3 regions of the Modicisalibacter sp. genome follow, and region 2 is predicted to be linked to each of the others. Evidence: predicted binding sites of a transcription regulator. Region 2 holds the regulator's gene; each other region holds the start of a gene.
What was found. Region 2 encodes sigma-54, which starts transcription at its own class of promoters, with help from an activator protein. Its sites were predicted from a motif close to TGGCACNNNNNTTGCTNT; they were not measured.
Positions count from the first base shown of each region.

Region 1 (7,556 bases), on a different contig from region 2:
CATGGGGGCGTTGTTGTTCGGGATGGATGCGAGCGCAAGTTGGCTCTGAAACGTCGGCGAGCGTAGCCAGTTTCCAGGCCGAACTCAGACCGCGTCCTTGCCCGTCTCGCCGGTCCGGATGCGAATCACCTGCTCCAGCGGCGAGACGAAGATCTTGCCGTCGCCGATCTTGCCGGTGTTGGAGACGCTGGTGATCGCCTCGATGACCTGTTCGGTCATGCTGTCGTCGACGGCGACCTCGAGCTTGACCTTGGGCAGGAAGTCGACGACGTATTCGGCGCCCCGATACAGCTCGGTGTGGCCCTTCTGGCGACCAAAGCCCTTGACCTCGGTCACGGTAATGCCCTGCACGCCGATCTCGGAGAGCGACTCGCGGACATCGTCCAGCTTGAACGGCTTGATGATGGCTGTCACCAGTTTCATCGTCTTGACTCCTCGCCTTGGGGCGGGGCCGGCACGCGGAGGCCGGCCCCGGATTGCGTCGGTACTGTTGCCCTAAAGCATACACCGCTCGTTGGGCGAATAAAAAAGACCCCCCGAAGGGGGCCAGGTGGAGCACGCCAGCTCACTCGGTGTGTCGGCGGCGCTACTTGTTGCCGCCGACGGTAAATTCCGGATAGGCCTCCAGTCCGCACTCGGCCAGGTCGACCCCCTCGTATTCTTCTTCCTCGCTGACCCGTATGCCCATGATCGCCTTGAGGAGCAGCCACACCAGCAGGCTGGCGAGGAACACCCAGGCGAAGATGCCGATCACCCCGATCAGCTGGGCGCCGAAGGTCGCCTCGCCGTTGGACAGCGGCACCGCCATCACGCCCCAGATGCCGGCCACGCCGTGGGCGGAGATGGCGCCCACCGGATCATCGATGCGCAGCTTGTCGAGGGTCACGATCGAGGCCACCACCAGCAGCCCGCCGATGGCGCCGATCAGCGTCGCGCCCAGGGCGGTGGGGGAAAGCGGGTCGGCGGTGATAGCCACCAGGCCGGCGATCGCCCCGTTGAGCGCCATGGTCAGGTCCGCCTTGCGGAACCAGAGCTTGGCCAGGATCAGCGCGGCGATCACGCCGCCCGCCGCCGCGGCATTGGTGTTGACCAGTACCTGCGCCATGTGGTTCGCCGAGGTCACGTCGGAGAGCTTCAGCTCGGAGCCGCCGTTGAAGCCGAACCAGCCCATCCACAGGATGAAGGTGCCGAGCGTGGCCAGCGGCATGTTGGCGCCGGGAATGGCGAAGATGGCACCGTTCTTGCCGTACTTGCCCTTGCGCGGGCCGAGCACCAGCACCCCGGCCAGCGCCGCGGCGGCACCGGCGAGGTGCACGATGCCGGAACCGGCATAGTCGGAGTAGCCCAGTTCGTTCAGCCAGCCGCCGCCCCAGGTCCAGTAGCCCTCGACCGGGTAGATGACGGCGGTCATCACCACCGCGAAGGCCAGGAAGGCCCACAGCTTCATGCGTTCGGCCACGGCGCCGGAGACGATCGACATGGCGGTCGCCACGAAGACCACCTGAAAGAAGAAGTCGGCGCGGGCGGAATAGTAGGGGGCGTCGTCACCGCCGGCCAGCACCGCGTCCACGCCGTTCTCGCTGCCCAGCAGCACGCCGAGGTTGGGCAGGAAGCCGCCGGCATCGCTCGAGTACATCAGGTAGTAGCCCACGAGCAGGTACATGGTGCAGGCGATGGCGAACAGCACGACGTTCTTGGTGAGGATCTCCGCGGTGTTCTTCGAGCGTACCAGGCCGGCCTCCAGCATCGCGAAGCCGGCGGCCATCCACATGACCAGCACCCCGCAGATGAGGAAGTAGAAGGTATCGAGCGCGTAGTTGAGCTCTGTCATCGTTGTTGTCTCCTTGTCCTGCGTCTCAGACGGCGTCGGGGCCCCGTTCGCCGGTACGAATCCGGATCACGTCCTCCAGCGGCGTGACGAACAGCTTGCCGTCGCCGATCTTGCCGCTGTTGGCGGCGGCTCGGATGGCCTCGAGCACGCTGTCCACCCGGTCGTCGTCGAGGGCGATCTCGATCTTCACCTTGGGCAGGAAGTCCACGACATACTCGGCGCCGCGATACAGCTCCGTATGCCCCTTCTGGCGACCGAAACCTTTCACCTCGGTGACGGTGATGCCCTGCACCCCGTTGTCGGCCAGGGACTCGCGCACATCGTCGAGCTTGAAGGGTTTTATAATGGCGGTGATGAGTTTCATCCCTTGCGTCTCCTTGTGGTCGGCTGGCGCCTGAAAGCGATATGGCGAAGGATGTGCCACCTTTGTTTTTGTTGATTGAAAACAGTGAGATGAATTGTTTTCGCCACCGATTTAGAGGCGCGTCGGGATGACATGCTGCAACGCAGCGCACTGTTTTGGTGCCGGCGGACACCGCCGCTGCATCACCCTGGCGCAGGCGGGGAACGACCTCGTGACCGGGCCTGGCGAAGGTCCCGGGGCGAGCGCAACGCGCTGGTGCAGGGGCGAGTGCGTTGCGTATGCTGGAGACACCCTTGCAAGGAGAGACCCATGATCCCCAACGACCGCATCAGCCGCCTTGCCCAGCAGCTCGGCGAGCGCCTGCAGGATGCCTCCCACGCGCCGGAGGAGATCCAGCGCAACGTGCACCATGTGATGCGCGGTGCCTTCGAGCGCATGGAGCTGGTGACCCGCGAGGATTTCGACATCCTCATGGACGTGCTGCAGCGCACCCGCTCCCGCGTCGAGGCGCTCGAGAAGCAGGTCGCCGCGCTGGAAGCGTCGCTGGACGCCGAGACGCCCTCGGCCGAGAGCGCCGCCCCGGTGTCCGCCGGCGAGACGGCGACCGCTCCCGCGCCGGATGACGCCACGTCGGAGCGCGAGTCCGCCGGAACCGGCGAGGCCGCCGCGGCGGATGAGCCCCGGCCCGCGGACGACGACTCGGCGTCGCGTTGAGCCACGCCCTTGCCGATGACGGCCCGATCTGTATCAATGAATGCTGAATCAACAGATTCTTAAGTAGCGAGCCGGGCACTGCCGGTCCGGCTCGCGGCCACGTCGTCGGATCAAGGAGCCGCCCATGGCACTCGCTCTCGTTCATACACGCGCCGGGCTGGGGCTCGAGGCGCCGGAGGTGCTGGTCGAGGTGCACCTGGCCAACGGCCTGCCGGGCATGACGCTGGTCGGCCTGCCGGAAACCGCCGTGCGCGAGAGCCGCGAGCGGGTGCGCAGCGCCCTGACCAATGCCGGGTTCGACTTTCCCACCACGCGGCGCATCACCGTCAACCTGGCGCCGGCGGACCTGCCCAAGGAGGGCGGCCGCTTCGACCTGCCGATCGCGCTGGGTATCCTGGCGGCCTCCGAGCAGATCCCCGTCGCGTCGCTCGAGTCCGTGGAGTGCCTCGGCGAACTGGCCCTCGACGGGCGGCTGCGCCCGGTCTCCGGCGTGCTGCCCGCCGCCCTGGCGGCGCGCCGTGCCGAGCGGACCCTGCTGCTGCCCGAGGACAACGCCGACGAGGCCGCGCTGGCCGAGGGGCTGACGGTGCAGGCGGCAGGGCACCTGAGCGAGGTGGTCGCGCACCTGCTGGGGCAGGCCACGCTGCCGGCCCACACCCTCACGGCACCGACCCCGTCCCGGGCGCCGCTGGCGGATCTCGCCGAGGTGCGTGGCCAGCATCAGGCGCGCCGCGCGCTGGAGGTGGCGGCGGCGGGCGGGCACAACCTGTTGTTTGCCGGTCCGCCGGGCACCGGCAAGACCATGCTCGCCAGCCGCCTGCCGGGCATCCTGCCGCCGCTGTCGGCGGACGAGGCGCTCGAGGTGGCCTCGGTGCGCTCGGTCTGCGGGCTCGACCTGCTGGCGCAGTGGGGGCAGCGTCCCTTCCGCTCGCCGCACCACACCGCCAGCGGCGCGGCGCTGGTGGGCGGCGGTTCGCGGCCGCGGCCCGGCGAGATTTCGCTGGCCCACCACGGGGTGCTGTTTCTCGACGAGCTGCCGCAGTTCGACCGCGGCGTGCTGGAGGTGATGCGCGAGCCGCTGGAGTCCGGCGAGATCCACATCGCCCGGGCCAGCCGCCAGCGCCGCTTCCCGGCGCGTTTTCAGCTGGTCGCGGCCATGAATCCCTGCCCCTGCGGGCACCTGGGCGACCCGCGCCAGGCCTGCGTATGCACCCCGGCGCAGATCCAGCGCTACCAGTCGCGGCTATCCGGGCCGCTGCTCGATCGCATCGACCTGCAGGTCGAGGTGCCGGCCCTGCCGCCCGACCAGCTGACCCGCGACACCCGGGGCGAGAGTTCGGCCACGGTACGCGAGCGGGTGCTCGCCGCCCGCGAGCGGCAGCTGGCACGGGGGCATCTCAATGCCCGGCTGCCCGGAGCCGCGCTGGAGGCCGCCTGTGCCCTGCCGGAGGCCGAGCGGGTCTGGCTGGCCGAGGTGCTGACCCGGCTCAAGCTCTCGGCACGGGCCTACCATCGCGTGCTGCGGGTGGCACTGACGCTCGCCGACCTGGCCGGTGTACCGCATCCCGGCCGCCCCCAGCTGATGGAGGCGATCGGCTATCGCCAGCTCGACCGGCTGCGCGGCGGCGGGGAATCCTCGGCCTGAACGCCAGGCCATCCGGGTCACGGAGGACCGAGCCATGACAGCACGTCGTTTCACCCGAGTGATCGGCAGTCCCGGGAGCCCGGCATGACGGCCCTGCTCGAGTCCCTGCCGCTGGCGGTCAGCGTCGGCCTGTTCGCGGCCTGTGCCCTGGTGATCGGGGTGGTGGGCACCCGGCTGACCCGGGTAGTCGATGATCTCGCCGATCGCACCGGGCTGGGCGAGGCCGTTGCCGGGGCGCTGCTGCTGGGCATGGCGACCTCGCTGTCGGGCATCGTGCTGTCGGTGTCCGCGGCACTTTCCGACCAGCCGGAACTGGCGATGAGCAACGCCCTGGGCGGCATCGCCGTGCAGACGCTGTTCCTGACGCTCGCCGACCTGGCGCACCGGCGCGCCAATCTGGAGCATGCCGCGGCCTCGATCGGCAACCTGATGCAGGGCGGCCTGCTGATCTGCCTGCTGGCGCTGCTGCTGGTGGGGCGCTTCTCGCCGGAGTGGACCCTGTGGCAGGTGCACCCCGTCACGCCGCTGCTGTTCATCATCTATCTGTTCGGGCTGCGTCTGGTCAGCCGCGCCCAGCACAACCCCATGTGGCAGCCGGCGCGCACCCGCGAGACCCGTCTCGACGAGCCGGACGATCAGGCGCTGGCCCGCTCACTGACCACGCTGTGGCTGGCGTTCGTGATCATGGCGGCGGTGCTCGGCGTGAGCGGCTGGCTGCTGGAGCGCAGCGCCACGGTGATCAGCCAGCGCACCGGGCTCAGTCAGGCGGCGGTGGGGGTGCTGATGACCTCGGTGGTCACGTCGCTGCCGGAGCTGGTCACCTCGATCGCCGCCGTGCGGCGCGGCGCCCTGACCCTGGCGGTGGCCGGCATCATCGGTGGCAATGCCTTCGACACGCTGTTCGCCGCGGCCTCGGACATCGCCTACCGCGGCGGCTCGATCTACCATGCCGTGCCCGACGACGTATCGCTGTGGGTGGCGCTGTCGCTGTTGATGACCGGCATCCTGATGCTGGGTCTGATCCGCCGCCAGGAGCAGGGCCCGGGTCGGATCGGCTTCGAGAGCGTGGCGATCATCGCCTGCTATCTGGCCGGGGCGGCGATGCTGGTGCTGGGCGGGTCGGCCGCCCCGGCGTGAGAGGGCGGCGTCAGCGGCCGGGCAGCACGGTCTCCAGCGCCGCCAGGCGGCCCTCGGGCAGGGCGTCGGCCAGGGTGCTGATGCGCAGCACGTCGCCCAGTGCCGGGTGCGCGGGGCGATGGATCAGCGCCCCATCGGCGAGCAGGGCGGTGTGCACGTGCTCGGCGGTCTCGGCGTCGGGCAGACACACGGCGATGAAGTTGGTGTCGCTCGGCGGCACCTCGGCGCCCAGCGCGCGCAGCCGCTCGGCGAGCTGCTCGCGGCGCCGGATCACCGCGTCGACGTGCTCGCGGGTCTCGCCGGGGTGGTCGAGCACCGTCTCCGCGGCGGCCAGGGCCAGCGAGGAGACGGCATAATGGATGCGCACCTTGTGCAGCATGGCCAGCGTCCCCGGGTCGGCGATCGCGTAGCCGATGCGCAGCCCGGCGAGCCCGTGGGCCTTGGAAAAGGTCCGCACGCGGATCACGCCGGGCCACACGGCGCCCGCCTCGGGCGCGTCGGCATCGCCGCGGAAGTCGTGATAGGCCTCGTCGAGCAGCAGGGTACAGTCCGCCGGCAGGGCGTCGCGCAGTGCCTGCACGGCCGCGTCGTCATGGCAGTGGCCACTGGGGTTGTCGGGGTTGGCCAGATAGACCAGCCGGGCGTGGTGCTGGTGGGCGTGTTCCGCCAGGGCGGCGAGGTCGGGTGCCAGTCGGCCCGGTGCGCGGCGATAGTCGACCTCGACCACCCGGCAGCCCTGGCCGGCGGCGAAATAGCGGAAGGTCGGGTAGGTACCGGCGCTGGTGATCACGGTGTCACCGGGCTCGCAGGTGGCGCGCAGCGCCAGGGCGAGCAGGCTGTCCGCGCCGGCGTCCACCAGCAGGGCCTCGACTGGTGTGTCCAGTGCCTCGGCCAGCCGGCGGCGCACGCCCAGCGCCTCGGCATCGCCGTAGCTGCGCGCCAGCTCGGCCACGGCCTCGCCGAAACGCGCCTTCAGGGCGTGATGCGGCATGTCGAGCCCTTCGTTGGAGCCCAGTCGGTGCGGAATCGAACGCCCCAGCTTGCGTTCCAGGGCCTTGAGGCCGGGGAAGGGGTTGGCGGGGCCTTCACGATAGAGGTGACGGGCGTAGCGGGGCATGACTGACGACTCCTTGCTCGGGTGAGGCTGGCCGGTCATTGTGGCGCGCGATGCCGGGTGCCGCAAAACGCGGGATGGGGCGATTACAGCGCTGAGGCATCCAGCGCACCGTCGATATGGTAGCGCCAGCGCGGCGCGTCGCTGCCCGGGCGGCGCAGCGTCAGCTCCAGGCGGTAGGGCAGCAGGCGGCGGTCGGAGAGGGCGAGGATCGGGCCTTCGGTCTGCAGCCGGCTTTCCAGGATCCACTGGTTGTCGGGGGCCGCGGACTCGTTCGCCGTGGGCGTCCAGTTGAGGACCTGGGGGCCGCCGTCGCGGCCGAGCAGGGCGCGGGTGAGCGCCTCGCGGAAGGTGTCGGTGGCGATGGGCAGGTCGGCATCGACCCGAGGCGGGGCCAGCAGCAGGACGCGTTCCTCGGCCGGGATCGCCCAGTGGGGGGCGGTCATGGCGGCCTCGGCGGCGCGCTGGCTCAGCCCCTGCAGGGCCCGGCGCTCGGGCGTGGTGCTCGAGGGCGGGGCGCCGGCACAGGCGGCCAGCAGCAGGGCGAGGCAGAGGCTGCAGAGCGTGCGTTTCACGGCGTCACCGAGGGCTGGTCGGCCGGTTCGATGACGCCGTCGAGAAACTGGTCGAGCTCATCGAACAGGGTGTCGCGGATCGGCGGGCTCTCGTTGACCAGATGGTGACGCGCCTCGGGGTGGCGATGGACCCGGGCGCGGGGGAACTTGCGGGTCAGCACCTCGAGGTTCCAGCT
Region 1 is NZ_JBSREH010000027.1:2,221-9,776, forward strand. It holds gene ACTCB7_RS09370 (P-II family nitrogen regulator) at 85-423, opposite strand; gene ACTCB7_RS09375 (ammonium transporter) at 587-1,831, opposite strand; gene ACTCB7_RS09380 (P-II family nitrogen regulator) at 1,857-2,195, opposite strand; gene ACTCB7_RS09385 (accessory factor UbiK family protein) at 2,505-2,909, shown strand; gene ACTCB7_RS09390 (YifB family Mg chelatase-like AAA ATPase) at 3,034-4,554, shown strand; gene ACTCB7_RS09395 (sodium:calcium antiporter) at 4,639-5,691, shown strand; gene ACTCB7_RS09400 (aminotransferase class I/II-fold pyridoxal phosphate-dependent enzyme) at 5,702-6,808, opposite strand; gene ACTCB7_RS09405 (hypothetical protein) at 6,892-7,380, opposite strand; gene ACTCB7_RS09410 (alpha/beta hydrolase) at 7,377-7,556, opposite strand, start outside.
Region 1: ACTCB7_RS09380 (P-II family nitrogen regulator) is a predicted target of sigma-54. The motif match lies at 2,237-2,254, and genes of this name have one in related genera.

Region 2 (7,556 bases):
CGTCGGTCACCGTGGTGAGAATCACGCTGCCCGACAGGGCCGGGTCGATGTTGAGCTTCTTGAGCACCACCGGCAGCAGGGTGCCGACCAGGGCGGCGATCAGCAGGTTGATGACGATCGCCGCCGCGATGATGCCGCCCAGGGCCGGATCGCCGAACCACAGCACCGCGATGGCGGCGATGACCAGCGCCCACAGCAGGCCGTTGAGCAGGCCCACCACCAGTTCGCGGTTGAGCAGCCACTTGACGTTGCCGCCGCCGACATGGCCGAGGGCGATGCCGCGGATCAGCACGGTCAGCGTCTGCGAACCGGCGATGCCGCCCATGCTGGCGACGATCGGCATCAGCACCGCCAGGGCGGTGATGCGCTGGATGGTGCCTTCGAACAGGCCGATCACCGCCGCGGCCAGGAAGGCGGTGAGCAGGTTGATGCCCAGCCACACCGCGCGCCGGCGGCTGGTGCGCCAGGCGGGCGCGAAGGTGTCCTCCTCCTCGTCCAGGCCGGCCATGCTCATCACCTGGTGCTCGGCATCCTCGCGGATCACGTCGACCACGTCGTCGATGGTGATTCGCCCCAGCAGGTGACCGTCGGTGCCGACCACCGGCGCCGAGACCAGGTCGAACTTCTCGAACAGCTTGGCGACCTCGGTGTCGGGCGTCATGGCGGGAATGCTGACGCCTTCGGTATCCATCAGTTCGCGGACCAGCATGGTGGTATCCGAGACCAGCAGGCGCTCGATCGGCAGGCTGCCGATCAGCTTGTCGCCGCGGGTGACCACCAGCAGGCTGTCGGTGGTGTCGGGCAGGCGCTCGTGGCGGCGCAGGTAGCGCAGCACGACGTCGAGGGTGATGTCCGGGCGGATGGTCACCGCATCGGTGTTCATCAGCCCGCCGGCGGTGTCCTCCGGGTAGGCGAGCACCGTCTCGAGACGCTGGCGTTCCTGCGCCTCCATCGAGGCCAGCACCTCGAGCGTGACGGTGTTGGGCAGCCGCTGCAGCAGGTCGGCCAGGTCGTCGACGTCCAGCCCCTCGGTGGCCGAGACCAGCTGCTGGGCGTTCATCCGGTTGAGGAACAGGGTCTGTAGGTCGTCGTTGAGATACTGCAGCACCTCGCCCTGCAGTTCCGGGTCGACCAGTTCCCAGAGGACCTCGCGCTCTCGCGGCGGGGTGGATTCCAGCAGGTGGGCCACATCGACGGGCGCCAGGCCGCGATTGAGCATGCGCCGGGCCTGGTCGAGGGCGCCGCTTTCCAGTGCCTCGTTGAGTCGTTCCAGGCGGGGCTGCAAGCGTTCGGGATTCTGGCTCATGCGTCTGTCGTCCTCGACCGGGTGGGCAGGCAGGCGCCATCTTAGCATTGCCTTAACGGGGGCAGGCAGCCCCGGCGTATCGACGACGTCGGTTCATTGCTCCTCGTCGAAGCGTGCCTCGAAGAGCGCCTGGAGGGCGTCCAGGGCTTCCTCGGCCTGGGGGCCTTCCGCCTCGATGGTCAGGCAGGTGCCGCAGGGGGCGGCGAGCATCAGCAGCGACATGATGTTGGCGGCATCGCCGCAGCGGGTCTGATGATGGACGATGATCCGCGCTTCGTAGCCCTGACAGCACTGGACGAGCTTGGTGGCGGCGCGGGCGTGCAGGCCGCGCTTGTTGGTCAGGGTCAGTTCACGGCTCGGCACGGGACGCCCCCACGGCGGTGTTGATGCCCAGCTCCCGATGGCGTAGCCGCACCTGATAGTGTTCGGCGAAGACTGCGGCGAGGCGCTCGGTGAGATAGACCGAGCGGTGCTGGCCGCCGGTGCAGCCGACGGCCACGGTCAGGTAGCTGCGGTTGCTGGCTTGGTAGGCCGGCAGCCAGCGCTCCAGCCAGGCGCGGATGTCGTCATGCATGGCGGTGACTTCCGGGTAGCCTTCGAGGAAGTCGACGATTTCCGGGTCGCGGCCGTTGAACTGGCGCAGCCGCGGGTCCCAGTAGGGGTTGGGCAGGCAGCGGGCATCGAAGACGATATCGGCGTCGAGCGGCACGCCGCGCTTGAAGCCGAAGGACTCGAAGGTCAGGGTCAGCTGGCCGCTGCGGTGATGGGCGACCTGCTCGGCGATGCGCCCGCGCAGCTCGTGCACCGACAGCTGCGAGGTGTCGATGACGAGGTCGGCGAGGTCGCGGATGCCCGACAGTGCCTGTTCCTCGGATTCGACGGCTTCCGCGAGGGTCATCTCGCTGTCCCGGGTCAGCGGGTGGCGCCGCCGCGTGGCCGAGTAGCGCTCGAGCAGGATCTTGTCCTCGGAGGTCAGGTAGACCACCTGGCAGTCGAGGCCGCGGGCGCGCAGCGTTTCCAGCAGCCCGGGAAAGCGTTCGAGGGCGGTGGGCACGTTGCGGGCATCGATGCTCACGGCAATATTGGAGCGGCGGGTGTCGTCCTGTCGGAGTTCATCGATCAGGGGGTCGAGGAGCATGGCCGGCAGGTTGTCGATGGCATAGAAGCCCAGGTCCTCGAGGGCCTGGAGGGCGATCGACTTGCCGGACCCGGAACGACCGCTGATGATCACGAGCTGCATCGCGGCGGCTCTCCTGGTGGCGGTGGAACGAGAAGCGCGACTAGCCGAGCGTCTCGCCGGATGTGCCTTCCTGGCGGCGAATGGCGTCGAGCAGGGTCTCGTAGAGCTCGCGCTGACTTTCGCTGTGACGCAGACGGCTGCGGATGTCGGCGTCGTTCATGATGCCGGCCACCTGGCCCAGCAGGGCGAGGTGAGTGTCGTCCGCTTCCTCGGGCACCAGCAGCACGAAGATCAGGTCGACCGGCTCGCCGTCGACGGCATCGAAGTCGATGGGTTCCTGCAGCTTGAGGAAGCCGGCGATCGGCGCCTTGCAGTGAGGGTTGCGCGCATGGGGGATCGCCACGCCGTTGCCGATCCCGGTGCTGCCCAGCCGCTCGCGGCCGATCAGGCGGCTGAAGACTTCCTGGCTGTCCAGGCTCGGCGTGTTCTGCGCGATGAAGGTGCTGAAGAATTCCAGCACGCGCTTCTTGCTCCCCCCGGGCACCGCGAAGAGCGTGCGCTCGGGGGGCAGGATGGCTTCCAGTGTCATGATGGGCGGAGTCAGCGGGCCCCGGCGCCTTGCGCGCGGGCCTGGGCCTTTTCCTTGTGCTTGACGAGCTGGCGATCGAGCTTGTCGGCCAGAGCGTCGATGGCGGCGTACATGTCGCCATTCTCGGCTTCGGCATGCAAGTCGGCACCGGCGGCGTGAAGGGTGCAGGCAGCCTGGTGGCGTTCCTTCTCGACCGAGAGGGTTACCTGAACGGTCGTGATGTTGTCGTAATGACGCTCGAGACGCGTCAGTTTCTCGTTGACGTAGTCACGCAATGCATCTGTCAGTTCGACATGATGGCCGGTGATATTCGCTTGCATGGACACGCTCCTGTTCCGGCGAGTGGTGGCTCGATTGTAACCCTTTTTGCAGCTTAGCAAACCCCTGTGAGAGGGCCGACGTGAAGATGGTTCGGACCCTGTCGATCAGGACGCTTCTGCGCCCCTTCAGGCTAGTCGCTTGCGCTCGCTGGAGGAAGGGATCCCCATGGCCTCGCGATACTTGGCGACGGTGCGGCGAGCCACCTTGATGCCGTCCGCGGCGAGCAGGTCGACCAGCTTGCTGTCGGAGAGCGGCTTGCGGGGCGGTTCCTCGCCGATCAGCTTCTTGAGCCGGGCGCGGATCGCGGTGCTGGAATGCGCATCGCCCTCGCCGCCGACATGGCTCGAGAAGAAGTACTTGAGCTCGAAGACGCCGCGTGGCGTGTGGATGAACTTCTGGGTGGTCACCCGCGAGATGGTGGATTCGTGCATTTCCACCGCCTGTGCGATGTCGGCCAGGATCAGGGGCTTCATGGATTCCTCGCCGTGGTCGAGGAAGTCCAGTTGCCGGGTCATGATCTCGCGCCCGACCTTGAGCAGGGTGTCGTTGCGGCTGGAGAGGCTCTTGATCAGCCAGCGCGCCTCCTGCAGGTGCTGCTTCATGAAAGTGTTGTCGTCGCTCTTGTCGGCGCGGCGAATCAGGGCGGCATAGTCGGGCTGGATGCGCAGGCGGGGCAGGGCTTCGGGGTTGAGCTCGATGCGCCAGCCTTCGTGCGAGTGGCGTGCCACCAGATCGGGAATCACGTAGTCGTTGCCGGTGGCGTCGAAGGCCTGGCCGGGACGCGGATCGAGGGTACGGATCAGCGCGATCACGCTGTCGAGCTGGTCGTCATCGAGCCGCAGCCGGCGCTTGAGCAGCTTGCGGTCGTCGCCGGCCAGGGCCTCGAGGAACTGCCGCACCAGTCGCCGGGCCTGAGGGAGCAGGGGCGTGTCGTCGGGCAGGACGCCGAGCTGTAAAAGCAGGCATTCGCGCAGGTCGCGGGCCAGGGCGCCGGTGGGCTCGAACTGCTGAAGGCGCATCAGTACCGCTTCCACCTCTGGGGCGCGCAGCCCCTCGAGGCCCTGGGCGCGCAGCCCGTCGACGAGACTGTCTAGGGGGGCGGCCAGGTAGCCGTCGGCGTCGACGGCGTCGATCAGGGTTTCGGCGATGATGCGTTCGCGCTCGTTCAGGTCGGCCATGGCGAGCTGCCAGGTGAGGTGGTCCTGAAGGCTTTCCCCGGCGGCATTGCGTTCGAGATCCGGCCCCTCGTCGCTGCGACTGCCGGAAGCCATGTCCTGATAGGTGTCGGACCAGTCGCTGTCGACGGCCAGCTCATCCGGGATGTCCTGGTTCCAGTCGTCCTCGGCCGCATCGCTGACGGCGGTCTCGCCGAACTCCTCCTCCATCTCGAGCATGGGGTTGGACTCGAGCGCCTGCTGAATTTCCTGGCGGAGGTCCAGCGTCGACAGCTGCAGCAACTGGATGGCCTGCTGCAGCTGGGGCGTCATGGTCAGCTGCGTGCCGACCCGGAGCTGCAACGTGGGTTTCATAGCCATGACGTGCCTACTTCGCTGACGGATTCGGGGATACCGTATCCCGCCCCCTCACGGCTTGCAAGTAGTTAAGCAATAACCGTGCCACGAAGCGCCGTAACGGTCGAGGGTTTCGTCGGAAGGAGGGTCAGAGCCGGAATTCGTGGCCCAGGTAGACTTCGCGTACCTTCTCGCTGGCCAGGATCGCCTCGGCGCTACCTTCGGCGATGATCTGGCCGTCGCCGACGATGTAGGCCTTGTCGCAGATGTCCAGCGTCTCGCGGACGTTGTGGTCGGTGATGAGGATGCCGATGCCGCGGTCGCGCAGCTGGCGGATGATGCTCTTTATCTCGCCCACCGAGATGGGGTCGACGCCGGCAAAGGGTTCATCGAGCAGGATGAAGGCCGGTTCGGTGGCCAGCGAGCGAGCGATTTCCACGCGGCGGCGCTCGCCGCCGGACAGGCTCATGCCCGTGTTGTCGCGAATGTGATCGATATGGAACTCCTCGAGCAGTTGCTCGAGGAGTTTCCTGCGCCCCGCCTTGTCGAGATCCCGGCGAGTCTCGAGGATGGCCATGATGTTGTCGGCCACCGAGAGCTTGCGGAAGATCGAGGCCTCCTGGGGCAGGTAGCCGATCCCGGCGCGGGCGCGCTGGTGCATGGGGGCGCGGCTCAGGTCCAGATCGTCGATGGTCACCTCGCCGGCGTCGGCGCGCACCAGACCGACGATCATGTAGAACGAGGTGGTCTTGCCCGCCCCGTTGGGGCCGAGCAGGCCGACGATGCTGCCCTGGCCGATGGTCAGGCTGATGTCCTGGACCACGCGGCGGTTCTTGTAGCTCTTGGCGAGATGGCGGGCGACAAGGGTCTTCATGGTCATCCTCAGGACGGCGGGTTCACGGCGACGACTTGGGGGTCAGGGTCATGCGGACCCGCTGGCCGTCGCTGCCCTGCGCCTTGGAGCGGGCCTGGACCTTGCGGCTGTCGAGATAGTACTCGACATAGGCGCCGTTGAAGGTGTCGCGGGCCTGGTGAAGCTCGGCGTTGCCGATCAGTTCGACCCGGCGTTCGGCGGCATGATAGATGACGGTGTCGCCCCAGCCCTTCACCAGTTGGTCGTCGGGGGCCGGGCGCTGTTCCAGATAGGCGCGCTGCGTGTCGCCGGTGGCGGTGACCCGGGTCACCTCGCCCTGGTCGTTGCGCGCGATCTCGACGCGTTCGGCCTCGAGCACCATGCTGCCCTGGGTCAGGTTGACGTCGCCGGTGTAGACGGCGGTACCGGCACGGTCATCGAGGTCAAGGCGGTCCGCCGCCACGTTGATGGGCTGGCGGGCATCGCTCTCCAGGGCCGAGACGCCGGGGGCGAACAAGGCCAGTGCGGTCAGGCCGAGGCCGGCAAGATAGGGGCGCATCAGGTTCCTCCCTGTGGGCTGATCGGCGGATGAAAGCCTTGAACGTCGCCGTTCAGGCGCATGCGGCCGGTGTCGATCCAGGCGTCGAGCCGATCGCCGCTGACCCGTTGGCGATACTGGCGCAGCGTGGCGCGACTGTCGCTCCAGGCGTGGTAGGTATCGGCATCGTAATGGAGCACATCACTGGTTGCCTGCCAGCCTTCTTCCGGCGCCCGGAGCCTGGCATGGCCGATGAGTACCAGCGGGTTGCCGCCAGCCTCCAGCCTACCCTTGTCGGCGGTGGCAAGCCAGGTGCGACCCTGCTTGTCGTCCAGGCGGGCCCGCGGGGTCTCCAGGCGGGTGACGTCGTCCCCGGGGGTGTGCTCGATGCGCGGCGTGGTCAGGTACTGATAGGCTCGGCCCGTGGCGTCGAAGCGAGTGAGGCGGGCGTTTTCCAGATAGTAGTCCGGTTCCCCGGTCTCGCCCGTCGGAACCGGGCCGGGCAGGCCCACGTCGCGTTGGTCGATGAGCGTCAGCACGCCGCCCAGGCCGAGCAGTAGCAGGCCCAGCAGCAGGGTGGAAAGGCGCCGGCGCGACAGGGTCATGGCGTCAGCCCTGCCCGTGGAGATAGGTATCGAGCACCGAGGCCCAGTGCCCCTGAAGCTCGAGCAGGCCGTCGCAGATCTCGCGCACCGCGCCGTTCCCGCCGGAGCGAGCGGTGACCCAGTCGGCGTGGCGGCGAATGTAGTCCGGCGCGTTGGGCACGCTGATGCCGAGACCGGCGCGCTGAATGGGCGCCAGGTCGGGCAGGTCGTCGCCGCAGTAGGCCGCCTGCTGCCAGGTCAGTCCCAGCGTGTCGAGCAGCTGGCGCAGCAGGTCGAGCTTGGCGTCGTTGCCCTGGAAGACGTGCTCGATGCCCAGGGCGGCGGCGCGACGGCTGACCATGGGCGATGTGCGTCCGGTGATCAGAGCGACCTCGATGCCTGCCTGGCGCAGCAGCTTGATGCCCTGACCGTCCTGGGTGTTGAAGCTCTTGATCTCTTGGCCGTCGGACTGGAAGTGCAGCCGCCCGTCGGTCATCACGCCATCCACGTCGAGGGCCAGCAGTCGGACGTGCCGAGCGCATTCCACGAGCCGGGGATGGTTGAGGCGCGGGTCGAGAGCCATGGCGTTCTCCTCGTGTCGGTGGACGTGATGGGCCGGTTCGGTTCAGATCACGCCGCTGGCCAGCAAATCGTGCATGTGCAGGGCGCCGACC
Region 2 is NZ_JBSREH010000041.1:84,679-92,234, forward strand. It holds gene mgtE (magnesium transporter) at 1-1,306, opposite strand, end outside; gene ACTCB7_RS12495 (HPr family phosphocarrier protein) at 1,400-1,669, opposite strand; gene rapZ (RNase adapter RapZ) at 1,656-2,546, opposite strand; gene ptsN (PTS IIA-like nitrogen regulatory protein PtsN) at 2,587-3,075, opposite strand; gene hpf (ribosome hibernation-promoting factor, HPF/YfiA family) at 3,087-3,395, opposite strand; gene ACTCB7_RS12515 (RNA polymerase factor sigma-54) at 3,522-4,931, opposite strand; gene lptB (LPS export ABC transporter ATP-binding protein) at 5,056-5,781, opposite strand; gene lptA (lipopolysaccharide transport periplasmic protein LptA) at 5,804-6,319, opposite strand; gene lptC (LPS export ABC transporter periplasmic protein LptC) at 6,319-6,903, opposite strand; gene ACTCB7_RS12535 (KdsC family phosphatase) at 6,908-7,465, opposite strand; gene ACTCB7_RS12540 (KpsF/GutQ family sugar-phosphate isomerase) at 7,508-7,556, opposite strand, start outside.

Region 3 (7,556 bases), on a different contig from region 2:
CTGACCCGGCTCTCGCTGACCGCCAGCAGCGCCTCGGCGGCCGGGTTCAGCCAGCGTACGCGCAGGGCGTCGTCCAGATAGACGACGGCGGTGGTCAGGTTCTCCAGCAGGCGTTGATACATGGGCGCTCTCCCGTGCGGGATGTGTCACGACAAGGACTGCAAGAAGCGCGCCATGCCGGGAAACCCGGCATTCAGCGGGATGAACGCCGATGGCGCGCCCCTTGACGCACCATTATGGTGCATTTGCTCGTGCAGGGCTGTGCCAAGGTGGCGAAATCGGTGTGTCGAGTGTGGTGAACAGCAAGCCGCCGCTCAGGGCGACCGGGCGGGATTGTTGGGGTTGGCAGGCAGATGGACGCTGGCGCGCTGCACGTAGAGGGTCACCGGCGCACTGCGATGGCGCACCCGGCCCTGGGCGTCGAGCAGCTCCGCCTGCAGGGTGTGCTCGCCACGCACCAGATCCGTGAGCATGAACACGCGCGCGTGCAGCGCCGACTGGCTGACCCGGCCATCGACGAGCAGGCGGACCTTGTGGTCCGGCCGCAGGGCGGGCTCGATGGCCAGCGCCACCTGCACGTTGCCGGCGGCGCCGGTAGGCAGCGTCTCGCCATCCTCGGGCTGTTCGATGCGGAAGGTGGTGTAGGGCATGAACGGCGTGTCGGCACTCGCCGGTTGCCGGGCCGTTTCGCGCTCGACATCACGCGCCGCGGGTTCGCGCACGGGGGCGGATGGCAGCACGCTCAGCGGCTCCAGCTCGACACGCTCGCCCTGTTCCACCGGTCGGTCGGTGAAGACCGCATTGCCCTGGGCATCGGTGGTGCGATAGACGCTGGCCGCCGAAACGACGCTCGGTGCCGCACCCGCTACTAGGCAGACGGCCAGCAGCATGGCCGGCAGGCAGCGGTTCATGGGAGCCCTCCTTGATGGCGTGACGACACGGCCGCGTGTCTCGTCCGAGTGTAACGCAAACAAAGAGCCCGCCGATTGGCGGGCTCCATGTCGCGACACGCCCGGCGCACCGCGCCGGCCGGAGGCGGGATCAGCAGCTGTAGTAGAGGTCGAACTCCACCGGATGCGTCGCCATGCGCAGGCGCTGGACGTCTTCTTCCTTGAGCTCGATGTAGGCATCGATCATGTCGTCGGTGAACACGCCGCCTTCGGTGAGGAAGGCCCGGTCGTTGTCCAGGGCTTCCAGGGCCTGATCGAGGCTGTTGGCCACGGTCGGCACCTGCTTGCCCTCTTCCGGCGGCAGGTCGTAGAGGTTCTTGTCCATCGCGTCGCCGGGATGGATCTTGTTCTTGATGCCGTCGATGCCCGCCATCAGCATCGCCGCGAACGCCAGGTAGGGGTTGGCGGTCGGGTCGGGGAAGCGAGCCTCGACGCGCTTGCCCTTGGGGCTGGCGGTGTAGGGGATGCGGATCGACGCGGAACGGTTGCGCGCGCTGTAGGCGAGCATGACCGGCGCCTCGAAGCCCGGCACCAGACGCTTGTAGGAGTTGGTGGAGGCGTTGGTGAAGGCGTTCAGGGCCCGCGCGTGCTTGATGATGCCGCCGATGTAGTACAGCGCCATCTCGGACAGGCCGGCGTACTCGTCACCGGCGAACTGGTTGGTGCCGTCCTTCCAGAAGGACTGGTGGACGTGCATGCCGGAGCCGTTGTCGCCGACGATCGGCTTGGGCATGAAGGTCGCGGTCTTGCCGTAGGCGTGGGCCACGTTGTGGACCACGTACTTCAGCTGCTGGACCTCGTCGGCCTTCTTGACCAGGGTGTTGAACTTCACGCCGATCTCGTTCTGGCCGGCGTTGGACACCTCGTGGTGATGGACTTCCACCGCCTGGCCGATCGCCTCCAGGGTGTTGCACATCGCGCTGCGGATGTCGTGGAAGCTGTCCACCGGCGGTACCGGGAAGTAGCCGCCCTTGACCCGCGGGCGGTGACCCAGGTTGCCGCCTTCCACGCTGGTGGAATCGGTGGCCCAGGCGCCTTCCTCGGAGGTGATCTTGTACATCGCACCCTGGAGGTCGGTCTTCCAGTGCACCTCGTCGAAGATGAAGAATTCCGGCTCCGGGCCGAAGAAGGCAGTATCGCCCAGGCCGGTGGACTGCAGGTAGGCCTCGGCGCGCTTGGCGATGGAGCGCGGGTCGCGCTCGTAGCCCTGCATGGTGGCCGGCTCGATGATGTCGCAGCGCAGCACCAGGGTGGCGTCCTCGGTGAACGGGTCGAGGAAGCCGGAGCCGTCCTCCGGGCGCAGGATCATGTCGGACTCGTTGATGCCCTTCCAGCCTTCGATGGAGGAGCCATCGAACATCTGGCCGTTCTCGAAGAACTCTTCATCGACGGCGCCGGCCGGAATCGTGACGTGCTGCTCCTTGCCCTTGGTGTCGGTGAAGCGCAGGTCCACCCACTTGACGTCGTGTTCTTCGATCAGGGCGAGTGTCTTCTCAGACATGATGTCCTCCACAAATGAGCCGATAGCTCGAATCGATGGCTTGCGTGTCCAGCGTCGTTGTAGCACGCCGCTTCAGGATTGCCCATGACGTGCCGTTCTGGCAAACGAAATGCAGACACCGTGCCAAAATGGCGCACCATTTATCGCTATCGTCGCAAGCCAATGAAATTCCGCCATAAAAGGCGACGCTGACAGTCTCGCCGAATAATGAAAGCGGTGATCCCAGTGTGGTCGGCATTTTTCACCGTCGACCTAATGCACCACAAAAGGTCATCAATTTTCATTGATGCACCATATCAGTGCATGCGCCTAAGATGGCGAAAACCCGGACGATCAATGGAGCATCTCAACCATCGACGGAGGGAAAAACCACCCGCGAATCGCCACAAAATCAGCAGGCTGCAAGTTGATACCCTTTGAAACCACCGGCTACGCTTTATTACAAACAACGCGCGGGACGGCAGGGCACGCTGACAAACCACTACCGAGCGCCAAGGGCGCGGTGCTTCGGGCGGCCGGCGACACGGCAACCGGTCGGCACCGTCACTGGACCGCCATTATGCATTCCTACAGTGTCATCCTTGACGCCCGCCGCGGTCATGCACGCCTGGGGCGCTGCCTGGCCGGCCTCGCGCGGGACTTCGGCCAGACGCCCACCCGTCACGAGATCTGGCTGCTCGTCGACAAGTCTCGCAGTCGCATCGAGCGGCTGGCCGAGGCACACGGCGCCCGGCTGCTGTTGCTGCCCGACCGGCCCCGAGGCCAGCGCCTCAATATCGTGGCCAATCGCAGCCAGGCCGACGTGCTGGCGTTTCTCGATCCGGCGACCGACCCACCCCCGGGCTGGCTGGCCCTGGTCGACCAGGCCCTGGCGTCGCAGTGGGACGTCGTCGCGCTGATCAGCGACGGCTGGCTCACCACTCACTGGCTGGCACGCCTGCCGGGCGGTGGCGGGCGGATTCGGCTGCTGGCGATGCGCCACAGCTGGTTCGAACGGGTCGGCGGCTTCGACCCGGATCTGGAAGGCACGGCCGAACGCGACCTGCTGGCCCGCCTGCGCGCCTGCCATGCCAGCGTGCTGCAGCGGCGCATGGGAGACGGCCAGCGCTCGGCAGGATGAGCGGTGCCGATGCCGGGGCTTGGGATAGACTGAGGGAACACGGAGGTGTCGCGCGCCGGACGCGCGGGGAGGGAAAACGCCATGAACGGCCTGGATATGGCTCAGGACCTGGCCTGCCGTCTGCGCGGCCACTGGCGGCGCAGCCAGGCGGAGCCCCTGTGGGGACGCAGCGCGATCCTCGTGCTGCCCCGCGTGCTGCCCAGCGATGCCGAGGCCCGGCTGCCGCATCGCGCCGCGTGGTGTCTGGGGCGCGAGAGCCTGGAGCGGCTGCTGCTCAACCTCAGCGACATCGCCCGGCTGGTCTGCCTGGGCACGGCGCTGCAGCCCCATCATGACCCGCAGGCCCGCATCACCCTGACCTTCGACGCCGGCTGGCGCAGCACCCTGGACGTGGCCATGCCGCTGCTCGCGCACTACGCCATCCCCGCCAGCGTGTTCCTGAGTACCGGATGGCTGCGTCATCCGCGCGGCAGCTGGCGCCTCACCATCGGCGAAGGCCTGTGGGAAGGGCGCGACGCCCGGCGCATCCACGACACGCTGGCCGATGCGGGCCTGCCCCGGCCACCCCTGCCACCGGCGAGCCCCGACACCGCCTACAGCCGCGCCCTGGCCCGCTACCTGACCCAGCTCGAAGGGCTGGACGCACGCCGCCTCGCCGCCGTGGCCGACTACCTGCACAACGAGCTGGGCCACGCGCCCCACAACCTCGACCCCTTCAGCATCCGCCGGCTGGAACACGAAGGGCTGGTGCGTTTCGGCGGGCGCGGCGTGGGTCTGAGCGACCTGGAACCGCTCGACGATGACGCCGTACGCCGCCAGGTGAAGGGCGCCCGCCGGGAACTCGCCCGGCTGTGTCGCGAGCCGCTGCCGATCTTCGCCTACCCCGACCGGCAGCCTTCCCCGCGCCTGCAGCGGCTCGTCAGCCAGTGCGGCGTCAGCCTGGCGCTGGCCGGGCAGGGTGGCTGGCTGTCGCCACGCAGCGACCCGCTTGCCCTGCCCCGCATCCCGCTGACCCAGCCGCTGGCGCAGAGCCCCGGGCGGCTGTTCGACTACCTGCTCGGACAGCTGTGAGCCCGAACACTCACGGCGACTGGTCCTGCTGGTTCTGCTCCATCATCTGGTAGAGCTGTTCGTGCATTTGCCGGGCGTTCTCCTGCATCTGGCGCCGCAGGCGGAAGATCTCCGCATAGACCTTGCCGGCCTGTTCCGGGTCCGCCTTGTCGTCCAGCGACAGCTCCCGCAGTCGCAGGCGCTGCTCCATCATCTTTTCCATCAGCGGCTGCTGCTCCTTGAAGAAGTCGCGCTGGATCTGGCGCAGCTCCTCGCGCTGGGGCCCCTGCAGCCACGCCGGATTGCCCATCATGCCGTGGCCGTACCAGCCGCCGGCCTCATCGTCATCGTCGTCCATCATGCCCGGGCCATAGCCCGCGCCATAACCGCCCATCATGCCCGGGCCCATGCCCGCGCCGTAGCCACCCATCATGCCCGGACCCATGCCCGCGCCGTAGCCGCCCATCATGCCGGGCCCCATGCCCGCGCCGTAGCCGCCCATCATGCCCGAGCCGTATCCACCGCCCCCCATCATGCCCGGCCCATAGCCGCCATGATCGAAGCGGCCGCCCTCGTTACCGTGGGCCAGTGCCAGGCCGGAGCCCAGTCCCAGCGACGCGGCCAGCAAGCCGCCCCAGAGCCATGCTTTCATCGATAACCTCCTCGCGAGTCGTCTCGAAAACGTGCCTCTCCAGACTAGAAAGAAGGGCGCCATGACGGCTTGACGGGGGTCAAGACAGCGACAAAGTGGTCGAAAGCCGCGGCGAATGGTGGCAGGGGCCGGGGGCTAGCCACTATAATGCGCCCCTTATTTCCCTGCAGGATCCCGTCGTGATCGAGAAACTTCGCAACATAGCCATCATCGCTCACGTCGACCACGGCAAAACCACCCTGGTCGACAAGCTCCTCCAGCAGTCCGGCACCCTGGACCGCAAGGCCGAGGGGCAGGAGCGCATCATGGACTCCAACGACCAGGAAAAGGAACGCGGTATCACTATCCTGGCCAAGAACACGGCGATCCGCTGGCAGGCACCCGACGACGAGGTCTATCACATCAACATCGTCGACACCCCGGGACACGCCGACTTCGGCGGCGAGGTGGAGCGCGTGATGTCGATGGTCGACTCGGTCCTGCTGCTGGTCGATGCCGTCGATGGCCCCATGCCGCAGACTCGCTTCGTCACCCAGAAGGCCTTCGATCAGGGCCTGAAACCGATCGTCGTGGTCAACAAGATCGACCGCCCCGGCGCCCGCCCCGACTGGGTGATCGACCAGATCTTCGACCTGTTCGACAACCTCGGCGCCTCCGACGAGCAGCTCGACTTCCCGATCATCTACTGCTCGGCGCTCAACGGCATCGCCGGCCATGAGCCGGACGCCCTCGCCGACGACATGACGCCGATGTTCCAGTCGATCATCGACATCGTCGAGCCGCCCAAGGTCGAGCTCGACGGCCCCTTCCAGATGCAGATCTCGGCGCTCGACTACTCCAGCTACGTCGGCGTCATCGGCCTGGGCCGCATCAAGCGCGGCAGCGTCAGCCCCAACCAGCAGGTCACGGTACTCACCAAGGAGGGCAAGAGCCGCCGCGGCAAGATCGGCCAGGTGATGACTCACATGGGCCTCGAGCGGGTGCAGACCGAGCAGGCGGAAGCCGGCGACATCATCTGCATCACCGGTATCGAGGATCTGGCGATCTCCGACACCCTGTGCGACCCGAACGCCGTCGAGGCGCTGCCGGCACTGACCGTCGACGAGCCCACCGTGTCGATGACCTTCCAGGTCAACGACTCGCCGTTCGCCGGCAAGGACGGCAAGTTCGTCACCAGCCGCAACATTCGCGACCGCCTCGAGCAGGAGCTGATCCACAACGTCGCGCTGCGCGTCGAGCAGGGCGAGTCGCCCGAGAAGTTCACCGTCTCCGGCCGCGGCGAGCTGCACCTCTCGGTGCTGATCGAGACCATGCGTCGCGAGGGCTACGAGCTGGCCGTGGGCCGTCCGGAAGTCATCATCAAGGAGATCGACGGCGTTCAGCAGGAGCCGTACGAAGAGGTCATCATCGACTGCGAGGAGCAGCACCAGGGCGCGGTGATGGAAGAGCTCGGCTACCGCAAGGGCGAGATGACCAACATGAACCCCGACGGCAAGGGGCGCGTGCGGCTCGACTTCATCATCCCCGCACGCGGGCTGATCGGTTTCCGCGGCCAGTTCCTGACCCTGACCTCGGGCACCGGCATCCTCACCAGCCGCTTCGACCACTACGGCGCGCTCAAGCCCGACGCCGCCATCGAACGGCGCAACGGCGTGCTGGTGTCGATGGTACCCGGCAAGGCCCTGGCCTACGCCCTCTACGCCCTGCAGGACCGCGGCAAGCTGATCATCGAGCACGGCACCGAGGTCTACGAAGGCATGCTGGTGGGCATCAACAACCGCGCCGACGACATGGTGGTCAACCCCACCAAGGCCAAGAAGCTCGACAACATGCGCGCCTCCGGCAACGACGAGAACATCGTCCTCACCCCGCCGGTGCGCTTCACCCTCGAGCAGGCGATCGAGTTCATCGACGACGACGAGCTCGTCGAGATCACGCCCAACCACATTCGTCTGCGCAAGAAACTGTTGACCGAGAACGAGCGCAAGCGCGCCCGCAAGAAGTAAGCACCACCTGCCTCACGACGAACCCGCCGGCGCCTCGCCCCGGCGGGTTTTTCGTTTCTTGATCTGCAACAGGTTTCGAAATCGTCCGGCGCACGACCGGGCCCGAAACTTGTCCCAGCGCAAATATCCACACAAATCGAAGGGCTATTGTTGCGGGGTTCATCCCGGCGGCGCGCCGTATCGCGCCGCCATGATCCACCGCTGTTCAGGAGACTCCGAGATGCGCACCCCTGCCCTGCTTTCCGCCGCCCTGCTCACCGGCGGCCTGATGACCAGC
Region 3 is NZ_JBSREH010000013.1:48,682-56,237, forward strand. It holds gene glnL (nitrogen regulation protein NR(II)) at 1-122, opposite strand, end outside; gene ACTCB7_RS04905 (DUF4124 domain-containing protein) at 315-911, opposite strand; gene glnA (glutamate--ammonia ligase) at 1,042-2,451, opposite strand; gene ACTCB7_RS04915 (glycosyltransferase family A protein) at 3,011-3,571, shown strand; gene ACTCB7_RS04920 (polysaccharide deacetylase family protein) at 3,653-4,642, shown strand; gene ACTCB7_RS04925 (Spy/CpxP family protein refolding chaperone) at 4,653-5,273, opposite strand; gene typA (translational GTPase TypA) at 5,453-7,279, shown strand; gene ACTCB7_RS04935 (OmpW/AlkL family protein) at 7,500-7,556, shown strand, end outside.
Region 3: glnA (glutamate--ammonia ligase) is a predicted target of sigma-54. The motif match lies at 2,560-2,577, and genes of this name have one in related genera.